DNA from 4 places in the Massilia sp. CMS3.1 genome. Region 3 is predicted to be linked to each of the others. Evidence: predicted binding sites of a transcription regulator. Region 3 holds the regulator's gene; each other region holds the start of a gene.

The links. The regulator sigma-54, encoded in region 3, starts transcription at its own class of promoters, with help from an activator protein. The targets are predictions, from matches to a motif close to TGGCANGNAANCTGCTTT.
Region 1: pqqA (pyrroloquinoline quinone precursor peptide PqqA) is a predicted target of sigma-54. The motif match lies at 1,378-1,395, and genes of this name have one in related genera.
Region 2: ACHAC9_RS21945 (PEP-CTERM sorting domain-containing protein) is a predicted target of sigma-54. The motif match lies at 1,873-1,890, and genes of this name have one in related genera.
Region 4: ACHAC9_RS23050 (methanol/ethanol family PQQ-dependent dehydrogenase) is a predicted target of sigma-54. The motif match lies at 1,640-1,657, and genes of this name have one in related genera.

The regions. Positions count from the first base shown of each region.
Region 1 is NZ_JBIMES010000001.1:331,795-335,662, reverse strand. Features, by position in the region: gene ACHAC9_RS01395 (MFS transporter) at 1-225, opposite strand, end outside; gene ACHAC9_RS01390 (GNAT family N-acetyltransferase) at 786-1,178, opposite strand; gene pqqA (pyrroloquinoline quinone precursor peptide PqqA) at 1,491-1,565, shown strand; gene pqqB (pyrroloquinoline quinone biosynthesis protein PqqB) at 1,647-2,573, shown strand; gene pqqC (pyrroloquinoline-quinone synthase PqqC) at 2,570-3,259, shown strand; gene pqqD (pyrroloquinoline quinone biosynthesis peptide chaperone PqqD) at 3,275-3,538, shown strand; gene pqqE (pyrroloquinoline quinone biosynthesis protein PqqE) at 3,549-3,868, shown strand, end outside.
Region 2 is NZ_JBIMES010000020.1:10,390-14,257, reverse strand. Features, by position in the region: gene ACHAC9_RS21955 (glutathione peroxidase) at 159-641, shown strand; gene ACHAC9_RS21950 (hypothetical protein) at 700-1,071, opposite strand; gene ACHAC9_RS21945 (PEP-CTERM sorting domain-containing protein) at 1,230-1,835, opposite strand; gene ACHAC9_RS21940 (pentapeptide repeat-containing protein) at 1,974-2,660, opposite strand; gene ACHAC9_RS21935 (hypothetical protein) at 2,672-2,986, opposite strand; gene ACHAC9_RS21930 (TonB-dependent receptor plug domain-containing protein) at 3,122-3,868, opposite strand, start outside.
Region 3 is NZ_JBIMES010000008.1:84,812-88,679, reverse strand. Features, by position in the region: gene ACHAC9_RS14495 (enoyl-CoA hydratase/isomerase family protein) at 1-208, opposite strand, end outside; gene hpf (ribosome hibernation-promoting factor, HPF/YfiA family) at 331-687, opposite strand; gene ACHAC9_RS14485 (RNA polymerase factor sigma-54) at 750-2,216, opposite strand; gene lptB (LPS export ABC transporter ATP-binding protein) at 2,232-2,999, opposite strand; gene lptA (lipopolysaccharide transport periplasmic protein LptA) at 2,996-3,577, opposite strand; gene lptC (LPS export ABC transporter periplasmic protein LptC) at 3,593-3,868, opposite strand, start outside.
Region 4 is NZ_JBIMES010000027.1:2,227-6,094, forward strand. Features, by position in the region: gene ACHAC9_RS23035 (S-(hydroxymethyl)glutathione dehydrogenase/class III alcohol dehydrogenase) at 1-436, shown strand, start outside; gene gfa (S-(hydroxymethyl)glutathione synthase) at 484-1,089, shown strand; gene ACHAC9_RS23045 (hypothetical protein) at 1,195-1,539, shown strand; gene ACHAC9_RS23050 (methanol/ethanol family PQQ-dependent dehydrogenase) at 1,740-3,584, shown strand; gene ACHAC9_RS23055 (c-type cytochrome) at 3,756-3,868, shown strand, end outside.

The DNA of each region.
Region 1 (3,868 bases), on a different contig from region 3:
GGTGCTGCCGATCAAGAGCCCGAGCGGGTTGACCATCAGCGCGATGCCGAGCAACAGTTTGGCCGGGATGCCGAGAAAGTTTGTCAGCCCGTTGCCGGTGTCGCCCCCGAACAAGGGCGCGAGGATCGGATACGGCAGCGAAGCGCCGGTCGTGGACAGCAAGCCCAGCAGGCAGGCACTGGCGATCAGCAATGCGTTGTTGGTCGAGGGTGAACGGGAGCGCATGCGCACATTCTGGTCCCGGCTCGGCAATAAGTAAATTGCTGTGTTTATTTATTGCCAGCCGGGCTCGTCACACCGCAGCCGAACGTCACGCAAGATCTCAAGCTGCGTTCTTATTCATGAAGACCGAGAGCGAGTGAGTACATGTTTTCGGCCGGATAACGGGAATACAGGTAAGCATCGAGTTCCTGCACTAAAGTACTCGCCCAGAAATAAATGTGTTTTTGGCTGCCAGAACCGGCGCGTTGCTGCGTTGCCTCGTGCTTGCAGTGCTCGCAGTGCTCGCACTGCGGCGCACTCGCCGCCTTGCACCGCATCCGGTTCTGTTTGCCAAAATTCACATTTATTCCCGGTCAAGTACTTAGCGCGTGCACGTCGGGTTGATCCGGGGTTTTAAATGTAATGCGCATGCGGCGTTCCACCAGGCCATCGTCAAGCGCACAGGCCGGCGGCCAAACCGTGCCGGGCGGCGCAGAATCGCTTTCAAGGCTAGGACAATATTCGCCTTTTAACCATGCGAATATGGGCCAGATGTGGCGCAGGAGCAATGGAAAGGACTGGAACTACAACACCGTGCCGGGCCTGTGCAGGAAATATTCGACCTTGGTGTCACTGACCGGCCGGCGTTCCCAGCCTTGCAAACGATAAAAACGGTCGGCCCGGGTATTGGCCGTCGTATCGAGTCGGGCAGATGCGTGGCCCAATTCGAAAATCCAGTTCACCGCCAGGCCCAGTAATCTCTTTGCCATACCCTGGCCTTCGTCCCCTGGATTGACAAACAAGGCCCAGATCGATCCGTCGTGTTTATCGGCGTAACAGAAAGCGGCAACCTCCCCGTCGATTTCCGCAACCCAGCCACGGCCCGCGGCTTCAAGATAGTCTTCGTACATCTGGTCGGTCACCCGACTCGGGTCGGATAACACGTTTTCAGTGACGGATAAGCGAATTCGCGACATGGCGGGAATGTCCGCGCTGCGCGCTTGTCGAAAATGTGGAGAGCGATCAAGAAACATTTATCGTGAGCGGGTTGACGATCTAGCCGGAAATTATACCGGGCATGACACAGCGTACGGATTGTTGCGAACGGTGTGTTCAGTTTCGACACACTGTTCTATCCGTGAACATGCCATGCCGCCGGCGCCCCGCCTGGCCACACGGCACAGAAATTGCTCTTGCTTTCATTCTGCAAGGGCCCGGGGGTTCTCCCCCAGCGCAGTGTGTCCGTGCATTCGACAGACCCAACCATTTTATTCTTGAGGAGATCGATCATGACCTGGAGCAAACCGGAATTCATCGACTGGCGTTTTGGCTTCGAAATCACGCTTTACATCGCCAAGCGCTAAGCGCCAAGCGCGCGTTTCACCGGAAACCGTGCCCCGGAACTTAGCCCCGGGCGCACGGTCCTCCGAACAACCGGACAACACATGAAGATCATCGTCTTGGGCTCGGCGGCGGGTGGCGGTTTCCCGCAGTGGAACTGCAACTGCCGCAATTGCGCCGGCCTGCGCAGTGGAAGCTTGCGCGCCACGGCGCGCACCCAATCGTCGATTGCAGTCTCAAAAGACGGCAACGACTGGGTGCTGATCAACGCTTCGCCCGATATTCTGGCGCAGATCCGCGCCACGCCGGCCTTGCAGCCTGCGCGGAGCAGGCGCGATTCCGGCATTGCCGCCGTGATGCTGATGGATGCCCAGGTCGACCACGTCACCGGCCTCTTGATGCTGCGCGAGGGAAAAACGCTGCCGCTCTACTGCAGTGCATCGGTCTGGGACGACCTCAATACCAGTCTGCCGCTCGTTCCCGTCCTGTCGCACTACTGCGGCGTGCGCTGGCACGCGCTGCATGCCGTGGATGGTGGCCCGGCCATGCTGCCGGTGGAGGTGCCGGGCATCGAGGGCATCCGCTTCACGCCGCTATCCTTGACCAGCAAGGCGCCGCCGTATTCGCCGCACCGGACCCATCCCGGCGTGGGCGACAACATCGGCCTCCTGATCGAGGACCTGGACAAGGGAACATCCGTGTTCTACGCACCCGGACTCGGCGCCATCGAGCCGCATGTGGAGGCCGCCCTGCGCGGCGCCGACTGCGTGCTGGTCGACGGCACCTTCTGGACCCAGGATGAAATGACCGAACTCGGGTTCTCGCGCAAGAGCGCGGCCGACATGGGCCACCTGCCGCAATCGGGCGCGGAGGGAATGATCGCCGTGCTCGACAGCATCGATGCGCGCCGCAAGATCCTCATCCACATCAACAATACCAACCCGATCCTCGACGACGACTCGCCGCAGCGCGCTACCCTGGCGCGCCATGGCATCGAGGTCGCTTTCGACGGCATGGAGATCCACCTATGACGCTTCCACCCTGGAGCCGCAGCGAATTTGAAGCGCAACTGCGCGCATGCGGCGCCGGTTACCACATCCATCACCCGTTCAACGTCAGGATGAACAGCGGGCAGCTGAGCGGGGACCAGCTACGCGGCTGGGTCGCGAATCGCTTCTATTACCAGGTCAACATCCCGCAGAAAGACGGCGCCATCATCGCCAACTGCCCCGACCGGGAAACCCGGCGCAAGTGGGTGCGCCGGATTCTCGACCATGACGGCTGGGACGACAACGAGGGCGGCATCGAAGCCTGGGTGCGCCTTGGCGCGGCGGTCGGCATCGACCCGGTGGCGCTGTGGTCACAACGGCTCGTCGTGCCCGGCGTGCGCTTCGCCGTCGACGCGTATCTCAACTTCGCCCGCCAGGCGCCCTGGCAGGAAGCGGTCTGCTCCTCGCTCACTGAAATGTTTGCGCCGCAAATCCACAAGGACCGCCTGGCCAACTGGCCGGAACACTACGGCTGGATCGACCCCGAGGGCTTGCAGTATTTCCGCAGCCGGATTTCGCTGGCCGAGCGCGACGTCGAGCACGGCTTGCAGGTGACGCTCGGCCATTTCACGACCCGTGCCCAACAGGGCCGCGCGCTGGAGATCCTGCAATTCAAACTCGATGTCCTGTGGGCCATGCTGGACGCGATCGATAAAGCCTATCCCTGAACAGCGGAGACCGACATGAACACCCTGCCCGACAAACCATCGCTGTCCCGCGTGTTTCGCATGCAGTGGGAGGAAACGCAGAACAAATACGTCCTGCTGTATCCGGAAGGAATGGTCAAACTGAACGGGAGTGCGGCCGAGATCCTGAAACGCTGCGACGGCCAGCGCAGCATACCGGCCATCGTCGCCGACTTGGAACAGGCCTTCGGCGCCAGCGGCCTGCAGGACGATGTCGACGATTTCCTGCGCGCCGCCAACGAACGCGGCTGGCTTGCCTGAGGGAGCGTCCATGAACGCTCCCCTGCCCCCGGCCGGAATCGCGGCGCCCCTCTGGCTGCTGGCCGAGCTGACCTACCGCTGCCCGCTCCATTGTGCCTTCTGCTATAACCCGGTCGACTACACGCGTGAGAAAGCCGAGCTCTCCACCGCCGGGTGGTTCGACGTCATGCGCCAGGCGCGCGCACTCGGTGCGGCCCAGCTCGGCTTCTCGGGCGGCGAACCCATGCTGCGGGACGACCTCGAGGAGCTCGTCGGCGAAGGCCGCCGGCTCGGCTTCTACACCAACCTGATCACGTCCGGCATCGGTCTCACCGAAACGCGCCTGGCGCG
Region 2 (3,868 bases), on a different contig from region 3:
CAACCTCCACTGGGAAGGGCGCAGCCATCCGGACGGACGACCGTCAGGAACCAGCTTAGATGGTTTTCGTCGTACCTCGCCTGCGTCAACGATACCGTTTGATTTGGAACAAAGTTTGTTCACCCAAGTGATACTTGCTTTTTTGGTATCATTGCAGCATGAACGTATTCGACTTCCACGCCACCGCGCTCGACGGCGCTCCCATCGACCTGGCGCGCTACCGCGGCAAGGTACTTTTGATCGTCAACACGGCGAGCGCCTGCGGCTTCACGCCCCAGTACAAGGGACTGGAAGAGGTGTATCGCCAGTTCCGCGAGCGCGGGATCGAAGTGTTGGGTTTTCCCTGCAACCAGTTCGGCCAGCAGGAATCCGGCAGCGAAGCGGAGATCGGCGCCTTCTGCGAAAAGAATTACGGCGTCAGTTTCCCGCTGTTCGCCAAGATCGACGTCAACGGCGCCCATGCGCATCCGCTGTTCCGGCACCTCGAAAGCGAAGCGCCGGGCCTGCTCGGCACAGAGCGCATCAAGTGGAACTTCACCAAGTTCCTGGTCGGGCGCGACGGCCGCGTGGTCAAACGTTATGCGCCGCGCACGCCCCCGCACGCGTTGGTCGCAGATATCGAGCAGTTGCTGGCGCGCTGAGCCGCACAATGGCAAAAAAGCCCGCGCGAACGCGGGCTTGCATGCGACTGCCGGGACCTTATTTGGTCGTGGCCGTCGTCGAGGTCGTGGCGGTCGTCGAACCGTGCGCTGCGTGGGCATCGGCCTGCGCGTCGGCCGGCACCTTGATGTCTGCCTTGACTGCCGCCTTGGTGTCTTTGCTGTCGGCCTTGGCTTTGGCATCCTTGTCCGCTTTCGCTGCCGCCTTGGCATCGGCCTTGCTGATCTTCTTGACCAGCTTGCCATCGGTTTGCGCGCCGGCCTTCAGATCCTTGTTGTCGACGAACGCAGCTTTCGGCGTCGTGGCGTCCACGTTCGCCTGCGCATCTGGCGTAGCCGGGGTGGCTGGCGTTTGAGCGAAGGCAGCGGTAGCGAACAGGCCGGCGATCAGGGTAGCGGTAATTTTTTTCATGGTGCAGCTCCTCGGTTAGTTGATGGTCAGTGCACGATTCACATGCCACTGATCCATCAACGGGCCGCATCAACAAACAGTTGACGAGCTTAACAATCCCTTACATTCGTGGCATTTGCTTACAAGTCGGGCCAGCTCCGATGAGCAGGCTGCTCGACTCATGCCTTGCGGCGACGCGCGGCAATCCCAGCCAGGCCCAGGGCCAGCAGAGCAATGCTCGTCGGCTCGGGCACATCATTCGTCTGCGCGTTCGTGAAATCGACATTGTCCATCAGGGCGAGGCCGTCGCCACCCACGTTGAAGCGGACACTGTCGATCATCGTATTGGTAAAGCCCTGGAAGCTGTTGACGCCCAGGTAGCGACCGACGTTAAACGATTCGACTGCGGTACCTTTCAGATAGGAAGTAATCGTCGTACCCGCGCCATTCGTGACAAGGAAGAAGGACACGTCGGTAACGGCATTATCGAAATTGAAGCCGAAAGAATTGTTGATACCCGCGTAAAAATTCACGACTGCCGGTGCCTTGGTTGGCGCGAAGGTCTCGCCATACAAGCTGACTGCATTCAGTCCAAAGAAGGTAAGGCCATCGGCGGCATACGCATTGCTCACGTCCGCCCCAACGGATTGACCGGAGAAATCGATGGTGTATGAAGGCGCGGCGATGCCGTTACCTTGATTCGTCAAGACGGTGGCACTCGCGGCCGGAGTAACACATGCAGCTGCAAGAGCGACACACAATGCCAGGGTACGGGAAGCGTTCATTTTCAGGTCCTTAGTTATGGTTAATTATTATTTATAATAAGCAATAACTGTTCCACCTGAAACATATTGATAATAATCAAAGAGTTAGTGATATAAGGCAATTCAACAGCGCCGTCACTGTAAGATTTTTCGACATTCCTAGGCCACGTTCAAGCCCATCGCCTGCACGATCTCGGCCGCCTGGCGCGGTGAAATGGTTGCACCCGCGAACAGCTTGGCATTGAGAAGTTTCAATCCACCCAGGTTGGCTTCGCGCAGGTCGGCGCCATCAAAGCGCGTGTCCTTGATATGGGCTTCGCGCAGGCTGCCACCCTCGAACACGGTGTCGCGGAAATCGCAGCCCGACAAATCGGCGTCGGCGAAATCGAGGCCGACCAGCGTCATCTTGCGAAACGACATGCGGCGCAGGTCGGCGCCGATCAAGAGGGAGTCTTCGAACGACAGGCCGAGGTAGCTCACGTCTTCAAAAGCGGCGCCGGTGAGTTTGCAGCGCTTGAAAGCACAGGAGGCGAGCTTGGCGCGGCGCCAGACCGTGTTGTTCAGGTCCGAGGCGTCGAAGCGGGCGTCGACCAGGTCGGCGGATTCGAAGTCGGCGTGGCCGGCGCGGCAGCGCTGCCAGCGCGTGCGCGAAAGATTGGCCGCATAGAACGAGGTTTCAAGCAGCACGCAATTGCGAAAGCTGCTCTCCTGCAGATCCAGGCGCGAGAGGTCGGCGCCGGACAGGTCGCAGTCCTCGAAGACGAGCATGGCGTCGTCGTGCAGCAGTTGTTCGATGCGGCTACGGTCCAGCGTTTCGCCGGAAATCGTGATGGTTTGACGTGGCAAGTAAGGTCTTCTCAGCGCGTCTGGATTTCCGCCGAGCCGTGGATGACACAGCCACGGTTGACGTTTTCCAGGAAGCGGATCGCTTCCGCCATCAATGCCGACGACGGGACCAGGCGGTTCAGCCCGGGTTCGCTCGACACCCTGTCCAGCCCGTAGGCCAGCGCACGCGATACGTCCCGCCCGTGCCTGCCGTCGCTGTTATACAGGGCGTCGTAGACACCGACCTCTTCCCACAAGGGAACGAAACCGGGCGTGGTGGAGTCTTCGAACAGGACGACGGGGGCAGCGCCTCCCTCGTCGCGCACGAGGCGAAAGACTGAACTCATGGCGTACTCTTGTCGGTCATGGATGGGACGGCATGCTAGCACGGCGGCAAAAGACGTGTTGTGACGGGCAAAAAAAGACCAGGCCGAAGCCTGGTCTTTCGTACTACGTTCGTACTACTTCAGCCGATCAAAACATTAGAACTTGTAGGTTGCGGCAACGCCGAACGCGCGGAACTGCGGCGAGGTCGTGTTCCAGCCGTCACGGTACTGGATCGGACGGTCTTCGCCGAGCACGTTGTAGACGTACGCATTCAGTGTCACGTGCGGGATGCCCGTGTAAGCCAGGTTGTAGTCCAGGGTCGTGTGGTGGTCGACACGCGAGCAGTCAGCCATGTTCGCCGCGGCGACGTTTTGCGTCGCGCAGTAGGTCGGCGAACTGATGCTGTCGTTGGTATAGCCGCTGGCGTAGTTCCAGGTCAGGCCATTGTCGAAGTCACCCTTTTTCACGTTGGCGCGGGCTTTGACCGTCATGCGCGAACCGAAGTCCCAGGTACCAACCATGTTGCGGTCATAGACACCCTTGCCAACGTTGAAGGTCTGGTACTTCAGCACATACGTGCCGTCCAGCTTCAGGCGAACGTCCGTACCCAGCAACTTGATGCGGCCCGATGTATCGAAGTCAAGGCCCGAGACGCGCGTCTTGCCGCTGTTGACGTACGGGTTGTACACCAGGCCCAGCTGGTTAACGCCACCGTAGTTGAGGGTGGTGTTCGGCGCGTACTTGCGTGCTAGTGCCAGGAACTCGTTGTCGGCCGCGGTGCTGTCGATACGGACCAGCTGACCGGCCGGCAGGTTGGCTTCATCGGCCAGGATGTCGGCCGTCGTGCGGGTACCGATCTCGTTGCGGCGCTCGATGTGATAGTAGTCCATCGCCATCGACCA
Region 3 (3,868 bases):
AGAAGCGGATGTCGCCGCCGGCGCACAGTGCTTTTTCGCTGCTGCTGGTGAGCACGACCGCGGCGACCGATGCATCGTCGCGCCAGGCCAGCAGGATGGCGGTGAGGCGCCGCACCATCGCCAGCGAGAGAGAATTCAAGGTCTTCGGACGGTCGAGCGTAATCACGCCGGTGCCGTTGGCAACGCGGGTCAGGACATGGTCGGTCATGGTGGTCGGCTTACGGAAAAACATGCATTTTACCGAAGCGCGTGCGTCGCGGGTGCATGCGCCCACGCCCAATTGAAAAGGGCGCCTTTCGGCGCCCTCGTTCAGACGGTGCTCAGTGCTGATCAGAACGCAGCAGTGGCCTCTCCGCCTTCAGGACGGCGCTTGAGCGCCTCGTGACCATGGTCTTTCAGTATCGATTTGTACTTCATCACCTGGCGATCCAGCCTGTCCATCAACAGGTCGATCGCGGCATACAAGTCGTGCGCCACACTCTCCACGTGCACCATCTTGCCGGACAGGCGCAAGTTGATCTCGGCCTTTTGCCGTTTGTCTTTTTCAGTGAGATTGTCGATCGCGAGGATCACGTGGGAATCGATGACTTGATCGAAATGGCGGGTGATGCGTTCGAGCTTGTTCTGTACGTATTCACGGATGGCGGGGGTGACGTCGAGGTGGTGGCCACTGATGGTGAGATTCATACACACTCCTTAGATAAATGCGCGGACTCCGCTACCGCGCCTGGGACGCGTGGGTGCCGCTGTTACAAGGATTTGCGGAGACTGACGGGAGGAATCTTGAGTGCCTCGCGGTATTTTGCAACCGTGCGGCGCGCAATGACCATACCTTGTTCACCGAGCATTTCCGCGATCTTGCTATCGGATAATGGGTTCTTTGGGTCTTCTGCTCCTGTCAGCTGCGCAATAAGCGCCCGTATCGCCGTTGACGATGCTTCGCCCCCCGCTTCGGTGGCGACGTGGCTTCCGAAAAAATACTTCAGCTCAAACATGCCGTGCGGGGTCAGCATGAATTTTTGAGTTGTTACACGAGAAATGGTGCTCTCGTGCAGACCTAGTGTATCAGCTATCTCGCGAAGCACAAGGGGACGCATGGCAACCGCGCCATGGCTAAAAAAGTTGCGCTGGCGTTCCACAATTGCCTGCGAAACACGCAGGATCGTGTCGAAGCGCTGGCGCATATTTTTAATCAACCACTTCGCTTCCTGCAGCTGCGCGCCCATTTGCCCTTCGCCTTTTCCCTGCTTGAGCAAGGTGGCGTAGACGTTGTTGACGCGCAGGCGCGGCATCACTTCGTTGTTCAGCGTGACGGCCCAGCCGCCCTTCGATTTGCGGACAATAACGTCCGGAACGACGTAATCCGACACGCTCGACGCGAACGCCGCGCCGGGGTGCGGATTGCACTGGCGGATCACGGCTTGCGCTTCGCGCAGGTCTTCGTCGTCGCAGTCGAGCGCTTTTTTCAGCTTGGTGAATTCGCGCTGCGCGAACCAGGTCAGATAACCCTCGACGATTTTCAAGGCCATGCGTCGCGTCACCAGCGGCACGCCGCGCATGCTGCGGATCTGCAGCGCCAGGCACTCGGCCGCGCTGCGCGCACCGACGCCGGTCGGATCGAGGCTTTGCACCAGCGCCAGCGCGCAGCGCAATTCATCCATCTCGATGTCCAGCTCGTCCGGCAAGCGCGCGTGGATCTCATCCAACTGCTCTTCGAGGTAGCCGTTGTCGTCGATCGCGTCGATCACCAGTTCGGCCAGTACGCGGTCGCGGTCCGTCACGCCCGTCACCCGCACCTGTTCCGTCAGGTGCTCGCGCAGCGTCACGCCGATGGCGCCGAGCTGCGGACGGCCATCGTCGTCGCCGTCGCCGCCCGAGCTGCGCCCGAGCTCACCCCAGTCGCCGTCGGTCTCTCCGCGCTCGACCTCGGCGCCGCCTTCCCCATCGGCCGATTCCGGGGCCGGCGCGCCCTCCTCGGCACCCGGGGCCGGCGCCTCGGCTTGTGGCGGCGAATCGTTGATCGCACCGTCGGCCAGCAGGCGCACCGAATGGTCGAGCGGATCGTCGAGCCGCTCGAGCAGCGGATTATCGGACAGGATTTGCTCGAGCTCCTGGTGCAGTTCGAGCGTGGACAGCTGCAACAGCCGGATCGACTGCTGAAGCTGCGGCGTGAGCGCCAGGTGCTGCGAAGTCCGGAGTTGCAGGGATTGTTTCATGGCGCCGTTTCAATCCTACATTCTGAAATGTTCGCCCAGGTAGACGCGTCGTACCGACTCGTCGGCGATGATGTCGTCGGGACGTCCCGACGCCAGCACCGCGCCCTGGTTGATGATGTAGGCGCGGTCGCAGATGCCGAGCGTCTCGCGCACATTGTGGTCCGTGATCAAGACGCCGATGCCGCGCTCCTTCAGGAAGCGCACGATGCGCTGGATCTCGATCACCGCGATCGGATCGACGCCGGCAAAGGGCTCGTCGAGCAGCACGAAGCGCGGGTTGGTGGCCAGCGCGCGTGCGATCTCGACGCGGCGCCGTTCGCCGCCCGACAGTGAGAGCGCCGGATTCTCGCGCAGCTTCTCGATTTGAAGTTCGCCTAACAGGGAGTCCAGGCGGGTGTTGATGGCGTCTTTCGTGAGCGCCTTGCCATTGTCGTCGCGCTGCAGTTCGAGCACGGCGCGGATATTGTCTTCCACCGTCAGCTTGCGAAACACCGACGCTTCCTGCGGCAGGTAGGACAGGCCCATCACCGCGCGCCGGTGGATCGGCAGGCTCGAGATGTCGGCGCCGTTGATCTCGATGGTGCCGGCGTCCGACGGCACCAGGCCCACGATCATGTAGAACGAGGTGGTCTTGCCGGCGCCGTTCGGGCCCAGCAGGCCGACGACTTCGCCGCAGCCCACCTCGAGCGAGACGTCGCGCACGACCAGGCGCTTGCCGTAGCTTTTCTGCAGTCCCCGCACGACCAGGGTGCTGCGGCTGTCGGGCATATCCTTCATCATCATGGCTTTCCCGGCGCCGGTGCGGGCGCGGCCCCAGGCGCCGCGCGGCGCGGCGCGATGATCAGGGTGCCGCGTCCGCCGCCAACACGGCTTTCGCCGCTGACGTCGTTACGTACGGTCGCCACTTCGCGCCGGCTGTCGTAGGAGATGTAGGCGCCATCGAGTTCGTTCGTCAGGCGTCCGTTTTCGAGCTGCTTGACGATCGCCTTCGAAAACAGTTTCACCAGTTCCTGGCGCTCGTCGTATTCGATGCGCTCGGCCTGGCCTTCCATCCACAGGTCGGGACCGCCGTCGCGCTTCTGGCGGAAGGTCGCCACGCGGCCCGGACCCGAGGTCAGCGTCACGCTCATATAGCCTTCCGGGCTTTCCTTGACCAGGGCGCGGTCCGATTTCAGGGTCAATGTGCCGCGTGTGACGATGACATTTCCCGTCAGGATGCGCGTCTGCGTGACTTCGTCGACGTCGAGCGAATCGAAGTTGATGACGGCCTGCTTGAGCGAGTCCGCGCGCTCGGCGGAAGCCGACAGCGAGAGCAGGGAAAGAAAGGCGGCGGCGATCACGTTATGGAAACTGTTTTTCATGGGTGCTCGTTCCTGTTATTGGGGTGGTGCGGCGTTCTGGCGCGGCGGATAGACGATCTGGCCGCGCCCGCCGAGGTGCAGCTTCTGGGTCGGGTTGTCGGCCACCATGCCGATCCCGTTCATCGTTGACGCGCCCAGCGTCATCTGCACCGGCAGCGCCGTCTTGAGGATCTCGTCGTCGGCCAGCACGGTGAGGGCCTCGGTGCGCGCGTGCAGGGCTTCGCTGGTCGGCGTGGCCGGGCGCTTGATGTCGACCTTGCCGATCAACTCGACGCGGTTTTCGCCATGGTA
Region 4 (3,868 bases), on a different contig from region 3:
CGAGATTGCCCATAAATTCGGCATGACCCATTTCGTCAACCCGAACGAGGTCGGCAACATCGTCGACCACATCGTGCAGCTGACCGATGGCGGCGCCGACTACTCATTCGAATGCATCGGCAACACCCAGGTGATGCGCCAGGCGCTCGAGTGCACGCACAAGGGATGGGGGCAGTCTTTCATCATCGGGGTTGCCGCCGCGGGCCAGGAAATCAGCACCCGGCCGTTCCAGCTGGTGACCGGACGCGAGTGGAAAGGCTCTGCCTTCGGCGGCGCACGCGGACGCACCGACGTGCCGAAGATCGTCGACTGGTACATGGACGGCAAGATCAACATCGACGACCTGATCACCCACACCTTGCCGCTCGAGCGCATCAACGAGGGCTTCGAGCTGATGAAGAGCGGACAGTCGATCCGCTCGGTAGTGCTGTACTGACCGGATCCACAAGGCTGTTTTGAACCAACCAACCAGGGAGAGCGAACATGAGCAATGACACGAGCAGCAACATGGCCAGCGGAGTGAAAATCCATCCCGCCGTCGATGCCGGTATCACGCCGGCCGCGCCCAACTTTTCGGGCGGCACCTTGACCTGCCAGTGCGCTACCAATCCGGTAACGGTGGAGATCAAGAGTCAGGTCGCACATAACCATGTGTGCGGCTGCACCAAGTGCTGGAAGCCGGCCGGGACGCTGTTTTCCCAGGTGGCCGTGGTGGGGCGCGACAAGCTGACGGTGACTGCCAACGCCGACAAGCTTGCCATCGTCGATCCCTCCGCCACCATCCAGCGCTACGCCTGCCGCGACTGTGGCGTGCACATGTACGGCCGCATCGAGAACACGGCGCACCCGTTCCATGGCCTTGACTTCGTGCACACCGAACTGTCGCGCGAGAGCGGCTGGGCGGCGCCGGAGTTCGCTGCCTTCGTGTCGTCGATTATCGAGTCGGGCGCGCGTCCGGAAAACATGGGCGCCGTGCGCGCACGCCTCGTGGAGCTCGGCTTGCCGCCCTACGACGCGCTGTCCCCCGCATTGATGGATGCCATCTCGACGCATGTGGCGAAGGCGCGCGGCGTGCTGCAGGAAGCCTAGGCGACACCGTTGACATGCACGCACAAGCCGCTGTGCACGCACGGGACGGCGCCTGCGCAGCGGCAATGTATCCAGCCATCACCTTAGCCGTCATCGGAGAAAAGAATGAAGCGAGCCCCTTTGCTGCTGTTGTCACTGCTGTTCCTCGCCCCTGCGGCGTATGCCAATGATTTCCCGACCAGCAGCCGCGTGGAGTACGTACTGGAGTGCATGCAACAGCACGAAAGCAAGGGCGAATACCTCTACAAATGTTCCTGCGTCATCGATCACATCGCCAAAGGCATGACGCACGACCACTACCTGGAGATGTCGACCGCATTGCGCAACCAGACCATGGCAGGTGAGCGCGGCGCCATGTTTCGCGACCCCCCATCGGTCAAGAAAATGGCCGACAAGTACAAGGCGATCCTGGCCACTGCCAACAAGGCTTGTTATGTAGCGCAACGCTGATGTGGTGCCCGGCCTGGTGTTGCGTCATGGATGATACAAGCCCACCGGGCACTGTCTCGAATCTGAACATGCTGTCACACGAATACCCCATCGGCGCCACTGGCACGCTAAGTGCTGTGTAAGGGATGGGGCGATCCCCGCGCTGAGGTTTTGCAAGGCCAACCAGTTGGACCGCTATAAAAACCATAGGAGACTTCATCATGTCATTTCCAACGAGATTCATCCGCTGGTGGCCGTGCCTGGCACTGGCCGCCGGACCGGCACTGGCTGCCGATTCGGACGTCGCACAGCTGACCAAGGACCCGAAGAACTGGGCGATGCAGTCGGGCGACTTCTCCAATCACCGGTACAGCGAACTCAAGCAGATCACCGCGAAGAACGCCAGGGACCTGCAGGTCGCCTGGACTTTCTCGACCGGCGTGCTGCGCGGCCATGAAGGCGGGCCGCTCGTCATCGGCGACACCATGTACATCCACAGTCCGTTCCCGAACAAGGTGTACGCCCTGTCCCTGGAAGACCAGAGCATCCGCTGGAAATACGAGCCGAAGCAGGACGCGGCCGTGATCCCGGTCATGTGCTGCGACACGGTGAACCGCGGCGTCGCCTACGCCAACGGCAAGATCTTCCTGCAGCAGGCCGATACCACCCTGGTCGCGCTCGATGCCAAGACCGGTGCCGAATTGTGGAAGAACAAGGTGGGCGATCCGAAGATCGGCGAAACCACCACCAACACGCCCCATGTCTTCAAGGACAAGATCATCACCGGGATCAGCGGCGGCGAATTCGGCGTGCGCGGACGCGTCACTGCGCACGACATGAACACCGGCAAAGTGCTGTGGAAAGCGTACAGCACGGGACCGGACAACGAACTGATGGTCGATCCCGCCAAAACCATGACCTGGACCGATGGCAAGATGGCGCCGATCGGCCCGGACTCCTCGCTCAAGAGCTGGAAGGGCGATCAGTGGAAACTGGGCGGCGGCACCACCTGGGGCTGGTACAGCTACGACCCGGCGACGAACCTGATGTACTACGGCACCGGCAACCCGAGCACCTGGAATCCGCGCCAGCGTCCGGGCGACAACAAGTGGTCGATGACCATCTTCGCGCGCGACCTCGACACCGGGATGGCGAAGTGGGTCTACCAGATGACGCCGCACGACGAGTGGGACTATGACGGCGTCAACGAGATGATCCTGGCCGACATCAAGGTCAAGGGCCAGCAGCGCAAGGCGCTGGTGCACTTCGACCGCAACGGCTTCGGTTATACGATGGATCGCGTCAGCGGCGAACTGCTGGTGGCGGAGAAATTCGATCCGAAAGTGAACTGGGCGACCCACGTCGACATGAAGAGCGGTCGGCCGCAGGTGGTGGCGAAGTACAGCACCGACAAGAACGGGCCCGACGTCAATTCGAAGGGCATCTGCCCGTCCGCGCTTGGCACCAAGGATCAGCAACCTGCAAGTTTCAGCCGCAAGACCGGGCTGTTCTATGTGCCGACCAACCACGTCTGCATGGATTACGAGCCCTTCCAGAGCGAGTACACCGCGGGCCAGCCGTATGTCGGCGCGACCCTCTCGATGTATGCGGCGCCGAACAGCCATGGCGGCCTGGGTAACTTCATCGCCTGGGATGCGGGCACCGGCAAGATCGTCTGGTCCAAACCCGAGAAGTTCTCGGTCTGGAGCGGGGCGCTGTCCACTGCCGGCGACGTCGTGTTCTACGGCACCCTGGAAGGCCACATCAAGGCCGTCGACGTGAACGGCAAGGAACTGTGGAAGTTCAAGACGCCATCCGGGATCATCGGCAACGTCCACACTTGGGAATTCAAGGGCAAGCAATACATCGGCGTGCTGTCCGGGATTGGCGGCTGGGCCGGGATCGGTCTCGCGGCCGGCCTGACCAAGGGCACCGAAGGCCTGGGCGCGGTGGGCGGCTACAAGGACCTGGCCAAGTACACCGAGCTCGGGGGCGTGCTCACGGTGTTTGCATTGCCCGACCGCGTACTGCCGGCTGGGCAGGCAACGGCCATGCGCAGCAAATAAGAAGCTCGTAGGCAGAGTGTGTGAAAACGGTTGCCGGTCGCAAGCGCCGGCAACCGTGTCCCAAGTGTCTTATCTCCAGGAATGCATATGAACAGATTGACAAAGAAAGCTGGGATCGCGGCCGCTTGCTGTGCCCTGATCGGAACGTCCGGGTTACTGTTCGCACCCGCCATGGCGGCCGATACGGCGCCGTACAAGGTCGCTCAGGGTAACCAGGTCGACGCGCAAACCTTGAGCGGCTGGAAGACCTGGCGCGCCATGGCGTGCGAGCGCTGCCACGGCGC